2 regions of the Paenibacillus sp. KN14-4R genome follow, and region 1 is predicted to be linked to the other one. Evidence: a T-box and tRNA genes for the amino acid it is inferred to sense, from the RefSeq annotation. Region 1 holds a T-box; the other holds one or more tRNA genes.
The links. A T-box is a leader RNA that pairs with one kind of tRNA and senses whether it is charged. The one in region 1 lies ahead of tyrS (tyrosine--tRNA ligase), so its partner is inferred to be a tRNA-Tyr.
Positions count from the first base shown of each region.

Region 1 (7,252 bases):
TTGAACCATCCGCACAAATGTGGCCCCAGCTTTCGCCTGCTTTGTAGCTCATCATTTTAGCAAGTTCATGACCAACTTCTTCTTCCATTTGCGACGTGCCTGGAGAGGACTCATAAGCCACGTTATTACCGTTCCAAAGCATTGCTGCTGTATAAGCCATGATGGCTGGCATCAAGGTTTCGGAGTTCATATGTCCCCAGAAACGTCCTGCTGTATGCCATGGCAGCGATTGGGAACGAAGTTTGGAAGACAATACGTTAAATACGCTGCGTACATGATCGGCTGTATCTTGGAAGCTCTTTGAACTTTTATCGAATGGCGTAATTACTGGCAAGTCTTGTGGTTGGTAATTTTGACGCCAGCCCACATGCTCGTCTACGACCTTGAGCAGCACCTCTTTAAACAGATCGACGTTTTCGCCTTTAGAGCCAAGGAACAATGCTTTGAGGTTAATATCTGGGATTTGATAGTTCATGTTGAGTACCTCCGTATAATAGTATTTATGATAAAAAGCTTATTCTGTGATATTTTTCACTTAAGTTTCCAACTTGGCTTCTTGAATTTGTAAATGATTAGAGCAATGCTTATCATAACAACGGTCGCTACAACTTGATAAATGATATATCCTGTTGATTGGCTTGGAGCAAGAATGGATGGTGGAATCAAGCTGACTGTCAAAGTAATGGCAACACTAAACAGAGACAGCAGTGAAACGAACCACATCAAACCATTCCCTTTGTTACCGAGGCGGAACGGTCTTTCCATATCTGGCATTTTATAACGCAACCGAATAGCTGATATTGCAATCAATGCGTATACGATACAGTACAGGATGGTTGTTGTAATTGTAATGATAAGAAAGGCACTGTTAACATCAGGAACAACGATATATAAAACCGATACTAATGAGATGACAATTGCTTGAATCAGAACGAACGTAATTGGAATACCTTTACTTGTTCTCTTTTGGAAGAAAGGTGGCAAGTTTCCTTCATCTGCGACTTTGATCATCGACTTACTTGGGCCAAGTACCCATGCGCTAAGCTGTACCAAGACGCCGATCATGATCATCAAAGAAATTATATTTACAAAAATGGTTGGAATGCCTAAATCCTGACAGAAAATCATAAATGGCTGTGTAATATTTGCGAGTTCAATCTTGCCATTAGGAATAGCGTTGGATACAGTCAAACCTGCAATCAGATTAAAAATAACAAGCAATATTACAGAAGCAATAACCGCAATCGGATAGTTGCGTTTTGGATTTTCAATGTTTTTTGCATGTACTGAGGAGATCTCAACACCTGCAAAGATAAAGATGATACCGGATAAATATGCCAAGCTTCCCAAATTGCTTAGATCCGGCAGCAAGTCACTTGCCTTAAAGTTACCCAAGTAGTTATCAGGCTGAATGCCGTGTTTCAACATATAGATGACGCCAAGCACTACTAGAAAGAGAAACGGAATATATACCCCGATAATAGCCCCCCAGTTGCCCGCAATCTTGACCATATCGAACTTCAAGTTCAATAAGGTAACACCCCAGTAAGAAATAAGAATAACTGCAAATATAAAGTAGTTATTCGAAGATAGTTCATGAGCGTCAATGACATATCCTAGTAGTATGCCTACGGTCGAAGCGACCATAACCATTCCGAAGAACATTTGTACCCATAGGAGCCACGAAGTAACAAACCCCCATTTTTCACCCAGTGCGTTTTTAACCCAAACCTGCGGGCCTCCCTCTTCCGGGAATCCTGTTGACAGCTCCGCAGACATCAATGCAATTGGAAGTGCAAACAAAATTGCTGCAACCAGCATGTAGAAAATTTGTGTCCACCCGGTCATGGATAGCGTCGGTACACTACGTACAGTACCGAAGAATGCCATCGTAATACCAATTAAACCGAACAGTGTCAATTTTTTTGAATTGGCCATAGTCCATCCTTCTTTCTCTCTATTATCCATCTTCCTAATTCTTCCAATTCATGAATAAGATATGAATTATCACTTAAGGAATACAACTGATGTGTTATGAGACCACCGCCTTGTTCTTATGACAGAAATTCTATAAAAGTGTTAATCGATTAACTTTCACCGCCAGTATACGCCTTATTTTTTTGTTCTGTCAATGCGTTTTAAAACCCCGTTACACAAGGATTTTCAGATTTTTTCCAGAATCTTATTAATAAGCACTTTAAAGGTTTTGCCACTTCATCAACGAACGCTTTAAATGATTTACGCTTTTATGGGGCAAAGCATTCTCCGGAAAAAGTAATGAATAATAATAAATTATATCGAATATTTATAAATTCTCTTTTCACTTTGAAGATCTCGTTGGCTTCACGTTAACTATAAAATAGAAAGGTCTTCATTTGACCAAAAAGAATACTTATACATGCAGGGGAACATGTCTGTTTGTTCATAGAACCGCAACAGATCTAACAAAAATAGTAATATCCACCCTTTCTTCTAATATCTTGAATTTAGGTTCAACTTCCGAACGTAAACCCACTCGAAATACGAAGGTTAAAAATTGGAAGAAAAAATAAAAAAGACTGATTTTCAGCTGTCTTTTCAGCTCAAAAATCAGTCCTATTGTTATGAAAATTACACATGTTTTTGTGATTGATGTCATAGCGAAAACCGAGGAAAAATGGATGATTTCCTTAATTTTTTATTCCAGGATGCCACTGTATCATGAAATCAAATGCACAGTTGGCAACTACATCATTTGTATCATATTTACTCAAGTCATATTCAATCCCTGGATACAAGTAATCCATCTCTTCATTTAACAATCTACTATATCCTACGAGTCTGCGTGCAGCAAGCTGCCCGTCGCTTTCGGCTTGGATTCGATCTGGTTCATTCAGCAATCGGATTAAGCCTTGCTCCATTTTACAGGTAATATCCTGCTGATTGCATTTTCCATTTAAGACATTCACACTCACCGACAAGTTATTTTCAGGGTCCATATCGAGCGCCTTCTGCCATAGTGATAGCCATTCACCATACTTGATATAGTATCGGCCTTGAAAATAACTCTTAATCGTCGGCACAAGAATATGAATTGTCGGATGGTATACTTCTTCCTCTTTCTTGATGTTCAGCATGCGATAATAGCCCAATGTTGCCTGCTTCACACTCTTATACTTAAACAATCGATTGAGTCCGATCAGCATACGATCCAGCTCTTCATTAATCTTCTCACATGCAACATGTCTCAGTCCTAATTCAATGATGAGCCAGTTAACTTGCTTGCTTTGGTTCACTCTCGATATTAAACGATGATTAAAATATGCTAGTTGAAGTGATCTTCTCCACGATGATCCCGGCATCCCTAATCCTCGCCTCCATTCTTAGAAAGAGAAAGCTGATAAATCAGCTATTCTCCCAGTTTCACGAGGTTGTAACTCTTTTTACCCTTGCGAATAATGATGAATCGTCCACCGAAGGAGTTGGCCACTGTAACGTCCATATCCAAGTCCGTTACTTTCTCTCCATTCATTGAAATAGCTCCATTTGTAATGTCTTCACGCGCTTGACGCTTGGATGGTTCAATTCCCAATTCAACGAGCCAGTCTACAATATTTTTGGCTTCCTTGGAAGCATGGAATGTAGGCATATCCTTGAAGCCTTGTTCGATTTCGTCCGCTGTCAGTGACTTAATGTCGCCGCTGAACAATGCTTCTGTAATCTTTTGTGCTTGAATCAACGCTTCTTCGCTGTGCACGAACTTTGTCATTTCTTCAGCGAGTACACGTTGTGCTTCGCGTTTATGAGGCTCTGTCTGCACCTTCAATTCCAATGCGTCGATCTGTTCTTTCGTTAAGAACGTGAAGAATTTCAGGTATCTAATTACATCGCGGTCATCCGTATTTGCCCAGAACTGGTAGAACTCGAACGGAGTCGTCTTTTTCGGATCAAGCCAGATGGCACCACCGGCTGTTTTACCAAATTTTGTACCGTCCGCTTTTAACATCAACGGAATTGTTAAGCCGAATGCTTTAGCTTCTGACCCTTCTTTTTTACGAATCAGATCAAGACCACTTGTAATGTTGCCCCACTGATCCGCACCGCCGATTTGCAATTGGACATCTTCATTCTTGAACAAATGATGGAAGTCCATAGACTGAAGAATTTGGTAGGAGAACTCGGTAAAGGAAATTCCCGAATCCAAACGGCTTGCTACGATGTCTTTCGCCAGCATCGTGTTGACGCTGAAGTTTTTCCCGTAATCACGAAGGAAATCCAAGATTGTAAGGTTATGCGTCCAATCGAAGTTGTTCACCATGCGAAGACCTGTGTCTCCCTCGTTAACGAATAGCTTCTTCATTTGCGCTGTCAACGCATCTACATTCTGCTGTACTTGTTCCATCGTCTGCAACGTACGTTCTGTTGTACGGCCGCTCGGATCGCCAATTGTCCCGGTTGCTCCACCTATCAAGATAACGGGACGATGTCCTGCAAGTTGAAATCGTTTCATCATCATAAAAGGAATCAAGTGGCCAATATGCATACTGTCACCCGTAGGGTCAACACCGCAGTATAATGAAATCGACTTCTCGTTTGTTAATTTACGTAAACCTTCTGCATCTGTCTGTTGATTAATAGCATCGCGCCATTCCAATTCATCAATAATGTTCATCATTATAGTTCAGCTCCTTGGTCAATTTTTTGATTATATGTTTAAATTGTGATTAGAAAACAAAAAAAATCGTACCTAGTCTGTTATAGACATAGGGACGATTTATTAACCGTGTTACCACCCAAATTGTATTAATAACGCTGCAGCCGCTATTAATACCACTCTCGGCAATGATATCGATTGCCAATCCGCTTAGCGTTACCTAAGTACCTCCAGAGTGTAATTCGCAACATTTGTGTGTGCCAGGTCGCATCAACCCCTGGCTTTCTGAGTCAGTGACAAATATACTACTTCGCTCTTTCATCGTGTTAACTAATATTAGATTATGGACAATCATAGTAGTATTAAATTGATTTGTCAACACCAAAATCATGAAAGATGAAAAAAGGCCTTACAAAAGTTCGATGAACTAATGAAAGGATGATTCTGAAAAAATGAATCTTTCGATGTGTTGAACCTCGTTCTAGTAGGCTCAATCTGGCATGTCATGCTAATTAATCTGCTTACCGCTTTTGTTGCGCTGACGCTCGGCATACTGCTATCGACTTTCGCCTCATCTGAATTTCAGATGATCCAGTTCATCCCGCTCGTCGTCGTTCCGCAAGTGTTCTTCTCCGGGATCTTTCCGCTGGATAATATGGCGACTTGGCTGCAATAATTAGGCAGAATCATGCCACTATACTACGCTGCTGAAGCGCTTAAGGGGATTATGTACAAGGGATACTCTTGATTTGAATTTAATGTTATTTTCAATCCATTAGACAAAATAAAGAAATCATCATTTAAAAATTCAATATATTCTTGCTGCAAATTGATCTTTTTAGATGCAAATATTGTTCATAATAATACCATATTCTAGGTCTAATTTGTCTATGTACACCAAGTTTTGGGTATTCCTCCTGCCACGTTGTTTTCATCTACATCCATTTTAACGTGGAACAGACCCTATATCCATTCTCACCTCTATTATATGATTCTCCGGAATCGCCCAACAACCTCGGCGGTATCCACAATGTTAATGAATGCTTTCGAATCCAGTTCAAACACTCGCTTTCGTAGTGACGGCAATTCGTAACGGGTGGTCACAGTCATTAGCATCGATTTTTCTTTATGGCTGTAACAACCGTATGCATTAATCATCGTCACACCATGCGAAAATTTGATGAGCTCTTCGGCCATCAGGTCTTTTTCTTCCGTCACAATGAACGCCGTCACCTTCATGTGCTGAACATGAATCATATCAATTCCCCTGCCCTTCACATAGATCGAGAGCATGGAGTAGAATGCGACATTCCAACTATCAAGAAAGCCAAGCACAACAACAATGGATGAATTAAGCACCGATAACACGTTACCCAAGGGGAAGTCACGCTTTTTGGTCATAATAAATCCGATAATATCAAAACCACCCGTCGATCCCCCAACACGTAATGAGTAGCCGACGCCGATGGAAATAATAATTCCTCCTACGATCGCCGCAATGATCGGGTCTGTCGTCACTTCATAGGCGGGTATGAATTTCAAAGCAATCGTCGTAGCTAGTACCGAAGTTAAGCTAAGTAAAATAAACTTTTTACCAAGAGAAATATACCCCCATATAATCAAAGGCAGGTTCAGTATGAAGTACGTCAGAGAAACATCCCAACCAACCACATAATTCGCAATCAACGCAAGACCTGGTATCCCCCCGCTTAGTAGATGATGTGGCGTCAGAAATAGCTGAATTCCCGCCCCTACAAGCAATCCGCACACAATTGTAATCATAACATCATAAGTAAAACTCACCCACCGAGCTTTGGCAGGCCTTGACTGAAAATTCATCCTATAATTCCCTTCCAGAACAATCCTCTAGGTTCTATGAGTTTATCGACCTTCCATAAATGAACGCCGACCGACTATCACTTTACCATGAATTTCAGACACTGCAAGTGACAATTATTTCATATTCACCTTCACAATTCATACGTATAATCCCTCTTCTACGATACTGCTGCTATGTATCGTCGTATACGCTGATATTCCTGCATATCTATTGAAATAAGCCCTGTTTTTCCATGTAAATCTGAAATTTAAGCTAATTCCTCCGCACTCGCTTCATATTCTCCTTATTCCTCCTCTCGAAAAATTTAAATACTAGAATTAATTAATAGGAAGGTGAAATGATGATGGAAAAATTCTTATCAGGTAAAGAACTTCCGCGGTTGCTCTCCAACAGTCGAAACCAGTTTTTGCCTTCAAAGACAAGTGAAAATAGCAATTGAAAAACAGCGAGTGCAGTAAGACCGAAAGGCTTCCGAATCCCCGACTCATCGGTAACAATGCTCATACAAAAAAGAGGCATCTCATCCGTTCAATGAACGTGTGAGACGCCTCTTTTTATTAGGTTTAACATTGATGCGTGGAGCGCATTGTGCTCCTTATTACATCATGCCGCCCATTCCACCCATGCCGCCCATATCAGGCATTGCTGGTGCATTCTTTTCTGGCTTATCCGCGATTACAGCTTCTGTTGTCAAGAACATAGCTGCAACGGATGCTGCGTTTTGAAGAGCGGAACGAGTTACTTTAGCAGGGTCAACGATACCCGCTTCCATCATGTTC
Region 1 is NZ_CP197466.1:3,616,345-3,623,596, forward strand. It holds gene tdc (tyrosine decarboxylase) at 1-475, opposite strand, end outside; gene tyrP (tyrosine-tyramine antiporter) at 532-1,938, opposite strand; gene ACSBOP_RS17845 (protein rep) at 2,670-3,341, opposite strand; gene tyrS (tyrosine--tRNA ligase) at 3,389-4,651, opposite strand; T-box leader at 4,742-4,964, opposite strand; partial or broken gene ACSBOP_RS17855 (ABC transporter permease) at 5,100-5,372, shown strand; gene ACSBOP_RS17860 (YitT family protein) at 5,618-6,472, opposite strand; partial or broken gene ACSBOP_RS17865 (IS4 family transposase) at 6,825-6,959, opposite strand; gene groL (chaperonin GroEL) at 7,072-7,252, opposite strand, start outside.

Region 2 (7,252 bases), 780 kb from region 1:
GGATGCGATGAGCCGACATCGAGGTGCCAAACCTCCCCGTCGATGTGGACTCTTGGGGGAGATAAGCCTGTTATCCCCAGGGTAGCTTTTATCCGTTGAGCGATGGCCCTTCCATGCGGTACCACCGGATCACTAAGCCCGACTTTCGTCCCTGCTCGACTTGTAGGTCTCGCAGTCAAGCTCCCTTATGCCTTTGCACTCTTCGAATGATTTCCAACCATTCTGAGGGAACCTTGGGACGCCTCCGTTACTCTTTAGGAGGCGACCGCCCCAGTCAAACTGCCCACCTGACACGGTCCCTCTACCGGTTATACGGTAGTAGGTTAGAACTCCGATACGATCAGGGTGGTATCCCAACGTTGCCTCCACCTAAGCTGGCGCTCAGGCTTCTAAGGCTCCCACCTATCCTGTACAGATCGTACCAAAGTTCAATATCAAGCTGCAGTAAAGCTCCATGGGGTCTTTCCGTCTTGTCGCGGGTAACCTGCATCTTCACAGGTATTAAAATTTCACCGGATCTCTCGTTGAGACAGCGCCCAAGTCGTTACGCCATTCGTGCGGGTCAGAATTTACCTGACAAGGAATTTCGCTACCTTAGGACCGTTATAGTTACGGCCGCCGTTTACTGGGGCTTCGGTTCACAGCTTCGGATTGCTCCTAACCACTCCCCTTAACCTTCCAGCACCGGGCAGGCGTCAGCCCATATACTTCGCCTTACGGCTTCGCATAGACCTGTGTTTTTGCTAAACAGTCGCTTGGGCCTTTTCACTGCGACCCCCTCGAGCTATTCACTCTACCGGGGTACCCCTTCTCCCGAAGTTACGGGGTCATTTTGCCGAGTTCCTTAACGAGAGTTCTTCCGCGCGCCTTAGAATTCTCTTCTCACCCACCTGTGTCGGTTTACGGTACGGGCACCTTGACCTGACTAGAAGCTTTTCTTGGCAGTGTGAAATCATGACCTTCGGTACTTTAAGTTTCCCTCCCCATCACAGCCCAGCCTTAATGATGTGCGGATTTGCCTACACATCAGCCTCACTGCTTGGACGAGCATATCCATCGGCTCGCGTCACTATCCTACTGCGTCACTCCATCGTTCATAACGGTTTTTGGTGGTACAGGAATTTGAACCTGTTGTCCATTCGACTACGCCTTTCGGCCTCGCCTTAGGTCCCGACTTACCCTGAGCGGACGAACCTTCCTCAGGAACCCTTAGGTTTTCGGCGGACAAGATTCTCACTTGTCTTTTCGTTACTCATACCGGCATTCTCACTTGTGTACGCTCCAGCTGTCCTCACGATCAACCTTCACTGCTGTACACAACGCTCCCCTACCCAAGTAGAAATCTTGTTTCTACATGTCATAGCTTCGGTGGTGTGTTTAGCCCCGTTACATTTTCGGCGCAGAGTCACTCGACCAGTGAGCTATTACGCACTCTTTAAATGATGGCTGCTTCTAAGCCAACATCCTGGTTGTCTTTGCAACTCCACATCCTTTGCCACTTAACACACACTTGGGGACCTTAGCTGATGATCTGGGCTGTTTCCCTCTTGACAATGGATCTTAGCACTCACTGTCTGACTCCTGGATATAAGTATGTGGCATTCAGAGTTTGACTGAACTTGGTAACCCTTGGGGGGCCCCGCATCCAATCAGTGCTTTACCTCCACTACTCTCTTTCCAAGGCTAGCCCTAAAGCTATTTCGGGGAGAACCAGCTATCTCCGAGTTCGATTGGAATTTCTCCGCTACCCCCACCTCATCCCCGCATTTTTCAACATGCGTGGGTTCGGGCCTCCAGTGCGTGTTACCGCACCTTCACCCTGGACAGGGGTAGATCACACGGTTTCGGGTCTACGTCTACATACTAAAATTCGCCCTATTCAGACTCGCTTTCGCTGCGGCTCCGGCTTATCACCTTAACCTCGCATGCAAACGTAACTCGCCGGTTCATTCTACAAAAGGCACGCCATCATCCCTTAACGGACTCTGACTTTTTGTAAGCGCACGGTTTCAGGTTCTTTTTCACTCCCCTTCCGGGGTGCTTTTCACCTTTCCCTCACGGTACTGCTTCACTATCGGTCGCTAGGGAGTATTTAGCCTTGGCAGATGGTCCTGCCAGATTCCGACGGGGTTTCACGTGTCCCGCCGTACTCAGGATCCGTCTAGGAATTTCGCTCACTTTTGGCTACAGGGCTGTTACCTTTTATCGCAGACCTTTCCAGATCTCTTCGCCTAGCAAGCTATTTCCATGTTGACGTCCTACAACCCCAAAGAGCAAGCTCCTTGGTTTGGGCTAATCCGCGTTCGCTCGCCGCTACTGACGGAATCACTTTTGTTTTCTTCTCCTCGAGGTACTTAGATGTTTCAGTTCCCTCGGTATACCTCCTCTGCAGCTATGTATTCACTGCAGGGTAACTGTGCATTACCACAGCTGGGTTCCCCCATTCGGACATCCCCGGATCAAAGCCTGCTTACGGCTCCCCGAGGCATTTCGTCGTTCGCCACGTCCTTCTTCGGCTCCTAGCGCCTAGGCATCCTCCGTGCGCCCTTATTAGCTTATCTTGCGATCAACTAACTAGGCTGTTCTTATGAAACATAAGAACGCTTTAGATGATTAATGTTTTCAGTTACTGAAAACATCTTCCTATGCTTTACTTCTTCGTTTCGCTATCTAGTTTTCAAGGAACAAGGTTTTCGAAAGGCTATTGGCCTTTCAAAACTGAACACGAGTGAATGAATGTGATCCGAAGATCTGTATTTGAATGTTTCCGTTGCAGGAAACGATTCTCCATAGAAAGGAGGTGATCCAGCCGCACCTTCCGATACGGCTACCTTGTTACGACTTCACCCCAATCATCTACCCCACCTTCGGCGGCTGGCTCCCTTGCGGGTTACCCCACCGACTTCGGGTGTTGTAAACTCTCGTGGTGTGACGGGCGGTGTGTACAAGACCCGGGAACGTATTCACCGCGGCATGCTGATCCGCGATTACTAGCAATTCCGACTTCATGCAGGCGAGTTGCAGCCTGCAATCCGAACTGAGATCGGCTTTTTAGGATTCGCTCCAGATCGCTCTTTCGCTTCCCGTTGTACCGACCATTGTAGTACGTGTGTAGCCCAGGTCATAAGGGGCATGATGATTTGACGTCATCCCCACCTTCCTCCGGTTTGTCACCGGCAGTCATCCTAGAGTGCCCACCCAAAGTGCTGGCAACTAAGATCAGGGGTTGCGCTCGTTGCGGGACTTAACCCAACATCTCACGACACGAGCTGACGACAACCATGCACCACCTGTCTTGAATGTTCCGAAGAAGGACTCTATCTCTAGAGTTTACATTCAGATGTCAAGACCTGGTAAGGTTCTTCGCGTTGCTTCGAATTAAACCACATACTCCACTGCTTGTGCGGGTCCCCGTCAATTCCTTTGAGTTTCAGTCTTGCGACCGTACTCCCCAGGCGGAATGCTTAATGTGTTAACTTCGGCACCAAGGGTATTGAAACCCCTAACACCTAGCATTCATCGTTTACGGCGTGGACTACCAGGGTATCTAATCCTGTTTGCTCCCCACGCTTTCGCGCCTCAGCGTCAGTTATAGGCCAGAAAGTCGCCTTCGCCACTGGTGTTCCTCCACATCTCTACGCATTTCACCGCTACACGTGGAATTCCACTTTCCTCTCCTACACTCAAGTCTTCCAGTTTCCAGTGCGAATCGGGGTTAAGCCCCAACCTTAAACACCAGACTTAAAAGACCGCCTGCGCGCGCTTTACGCCCAATAATTCCGGACAACGCTTGCCCCCTACGTATTACCGCGGCTGCTGGCACGTAGTTAGCCGGGGCTTTCTTCTCAGGTACCGTCACCTAAAGAGCAGTTACTCTCCTTAGCGTTCTTCCCTGGCAACAGAGCTTTACGATCCGAAAACCTTCATCACTCACGCGGCGTTGCTCCGTCAGACTTTCGTCCATTGCGGAAGATTCCCTACTGCTGCCTCCCGTAGGAGTCTGGGCCGTGTCTCAGTCCCAGTGTGGCCGTTCACCCTCTCAGGTCGGCTACGCATCGTCGCCTTGGTGAGCCATTACCTCACCAACTAGCTAATGCGCCGCAGGCCCATCTGTAAGCAACAGGTTACCCCGTTTTTCTTGACCCTCTCATGCGAGAAGACCACTTATTTGGTCTTAGCTACCGTTTCCGGTAGTTATCCCAATCTTACAGGCAGGTTGCCTACGTGTTACTCACCCGTCCGCCGCTAAGCTATTCCCGAAGGAATAACTCCGCTCGACTTGCATGTATTAGGCACGCCGCCAGCGTTCGTCCTGAGCCAGGATCAAACTCTCCATTAAAGACTTTTCCGAAGGAAAATGTCTGATGTGAGCTGATTGCTCAAAATTTACTTACTAGCTTTGTCTTAATCATTCACCCGAAAGTGACAATCTCGACATTTGAGATTTTACAATCTCTTTATATTCATTCACTCGTTGTTCAGTTTTCAAAGGACAATTCTTTTCTTGTTGTCTTCCGTTTTAGCGGCGACAACTTTTATATCATATCATGCTTTCAGTGTTTATGTCAACATGTTTTTGATATTCTTTTTTAAAAGTTTAAATGGTCGGGACGACACGATTTGAACATGCGACCCCCTGGTCCCAAACCAGGTGCTCTACCAAGCTGAGCTACGTCCCGATATAATTTTATTGAAAAAATGGCGCGCCCTGAGAGATTCGAACTCCCGGCCTTTTGATTCGTAGTCAAACGCTCTATCCAGCTGAGCTAAGGGCGCATATTACATAATACTTTTAAAAAGTGGAGCGGAAGACGGGATTCGAACCCGCGACCCTCGCCTTGGCAAGGCGATGCTCTACCCCTGAGCCACTTCCGCATTTTGGTGCGCGTAGAGGGACTTGAACCCCCACGGTCGCCCGCTAGATCCTAAGTCTAGTGCGTCTGCCAATTCCGCCATACGCGCACACTGTGTAATTCATGGTGAGCCATGAAGGACTCGAACCTTCGACACCCTGATTAAAAGTCAGGTGCTCTACCAACTGAGCTAATGGCTCTTATTAAGTTAAATGGGGCGGACGAGGGGAATTGAACCCCCGAGTGTCGGATCCACAAACCGATGCGTTAACCACTTCGCCACGACCGCCACAATCATGCTTAGCATGAGCACTACAAGCGTAGTTCATACCAAGTATTAATTATTTTAAAAAATGGTGGAGGCTGATGGATTCGAACCACCGAACTCGAAGAGAGCAGATTTACAGTCTGCCGTGTTTAGCCACTTCACTAAGCCTCCGGAAAAACTATGGTGCCGTCGAGAGGACTTGAACCCCCAACCTACTGATTACAAGTCAGTTGCTCTACCAGTTGAGCTACAACGGCATATTATTAAGAATGGTGGCTCGGGACGGAATCGAACCGCCGACACGAGGATTTTCAGTCCTCTGCTCTACCGACTGAGCTACCGAGCCTCATACACTTTATAGATAAGTATCTACTATAAAGATAATGGCGGAGCTGACGAGATTCGAACTCGCGGTCTCCTGCGTGACAGGCAGGCATGTTAGGCCTCTACACCACAGCTCCATAATATTTTATTGTATAAATGGTGGAGGCTAACGGGATCGAACCGCTGACCCTCTGCTTGTAAGGCAGATGCTCTCCCAGCTGAGCTAAGCCTCCGAAATATGGTGACCCGTAGGGGATTCGAACCCCTGTTACCTCCGTGAAAGGGAGGTGTCTTAACCCCTTGACCAACGGGCCTTATATGGCTCCCCGAACAGGGCTCGAACCTGTGACAACACGATTAACAGTCGTGTGCTCTACCAACTGAGCTATCAGGGAAAATTGATTAGTATAGAGAATAAAAACCACCACTACGTGATGTGAATGGTGGTTTCGTTCGCTCGGCGACGTCCTACTCTCCCAGGACCCTTCGGTCCAAGTACCATCGGCGCTGGAAGGCTTAACGGTCGTGTTCGGGATGGGTACGCGTGGTTCCCTTCCGCCATCGCCACCAAACTAGCTTTTATTTAAAAAAGCGACCAAGGCTTGTACCTTGAAAACTAGATGCGAATTGAAGAGTAAAGATAGGGTTTACGAAGTCTGATCTTCGTAATGTTTTAGATAAGCCCTCGACCGATTAGTGTTGGTCAGCTCCACACATTGCTGCGCTTCCACCTCCAACCTATCAACCTCGTCGTCTACAAGGGGTCTTACTAATTGGGAAATCTCATCTTGAGGGGGGCTTCGCGCTTAGATGCTTTCAGCGCTTATCCCCTCCGTACATAGCTACCCAGCGGTGCTCCTGGCGGAACAACTGGTACACCAGCGGTACGTCCATCCCGGTCCTCTCGTACTAAGGACAGCTCCTCTCAAATTTCCTACGCCCACGACAGATAGGGACCGAACTGTCTCACGACGTTCTGAACCCAGCTCGCGTACCGCTTTAATGGGCGAACAGCCCAACCCTTGGGACCTACTTCAGCCCCAGGATGCGATGAGCCGACATCGAGGTGCCAAACCTCCCCGTCGATGTGGACTCTTGGGGGAGATAAGCCTGTTATCCCCAGGGTAGCTTTTATCCGTTGAGCGATGGCCCTTCCATGCGGTACCACCGGATCACTAAGCCCGACTTTCGTCCCTGCTCGACTTGTAGGTCTCGCAGTCAAGCTCCCTTATGCCTTTGCACTCTTCGAATGATTTCCAACCATTCTGAGGGAACCTTGGGACGCCTCCGTTACTCTTTAGGAGGCGACCGCCCCAGTCAAACTGCCCACCTGACACGGTCCCTCTACCGGTTATACGGTAGTAGGTTAGAACTCCGATACGATCAGGGTGGTATCCCAACGTTGCCTCCACCTAAGCTGGCGCTCAGGCTTCTAAGGCTCCCACCTATCCTGTACAGATCGTACCAAAGTTCAATATCAAGCTGCAGTAAAGCTCCATGGGGTCTTTCCGTCTTGTCGCGGGTAACCTGCATCTTCACAGGTATTAAAATTTCACCGGATCTCTCGTTGAGACAGCGCCCAAGTCGTTACGCCATTCGTGCGGGTCAGAATTTACCTGACAAGGAATTTCGCTACCTTAGGACCGTTATAGTTACGGCCGCCGTTTACTGGGGCTTCGGTTCACAGCTTCGGATTGCTCCTAACCACTCCCCTTAACCTTCCAGCACCGGGCAGGCGTCAGCCCATATACTTCGCCTTACGGCTTCGCATAGACCTGTGTTTTTGCTAAACAGTCGCTTGGGCCTT
Region 2 is NZ_CP197466.1:10,512-17,763, reverse strand. It holds rRNA gene ACSBOP_RS00120 (23S ribosomal RNA) at 1-2,561, opposite strand, end outside; rRNA gene ACSBOP_RS00115 (16S ribosomal RNA) at 2,794-4,339, opposite strand; tRNA gene ACSBOP_RS00110 (tRNA-Pro) at 4,603-4,679, opposite strand; tRNA gene ACSBOP_RS00105 (tRNA-Arg) at 4,700-4,776, opposite strand; tRNA gene ACSBOP_RS00100 (tRNA-Gly) at 4,801-4,875, opposite strand; tRNA gene ACSBOP_RS00095 (tRNA-Leu) at 4,880-4,962, opposite strand; tRNA gene ACSBOP_RS00090 (tRNA-Lys) at 4,978-5,053, opposite strand; tRNA gene ACSBOP_RS00085 (tRNA-His) at 5,067-5,142, opposite strand; tRNA gene ACSBOP_RS00080 (tRNA-Tyr) at 5,208-5,292, opposite strand; tRNA gene ACSBOP_RS00075 (tRNA-Thr) at 5,303-5,378, opposite strand; tRNA gene ACSBOP_RS00070 (tRNA-Phe) at 5,392-5,467, opposite strand; tRNA gene ACSBOP_RS00065 (tRNA-Asp) at 5,506-5,582, opposite strand; tRNA gene ACSBOP_RS00060 (tRNA-Val) at 5,603-5,678, opposite strand; tRNA gene ACSBOP_RS00055 (tRNA-Glu) at 5,685-5,759, opposite strand; tRNA gene ACSBOP_RS00050 (tRNA-Asn) at 5,765-5,840, opposite strand; rRNA gene rrf (5S ribosomal RNA) at 5,901-6,017, opposite strand; rRNA gene ACSBOP_RS00040 (23S ribosomal RNA) at 6,119-7,252, opposite strand, start outside.
Region 2: it encodes a tRNA-Tyr, which carries the amino acid that the T-box ahead of tyrS (tyrosine--tRNA ligase) is inferred to sense. The anticodon was not compared.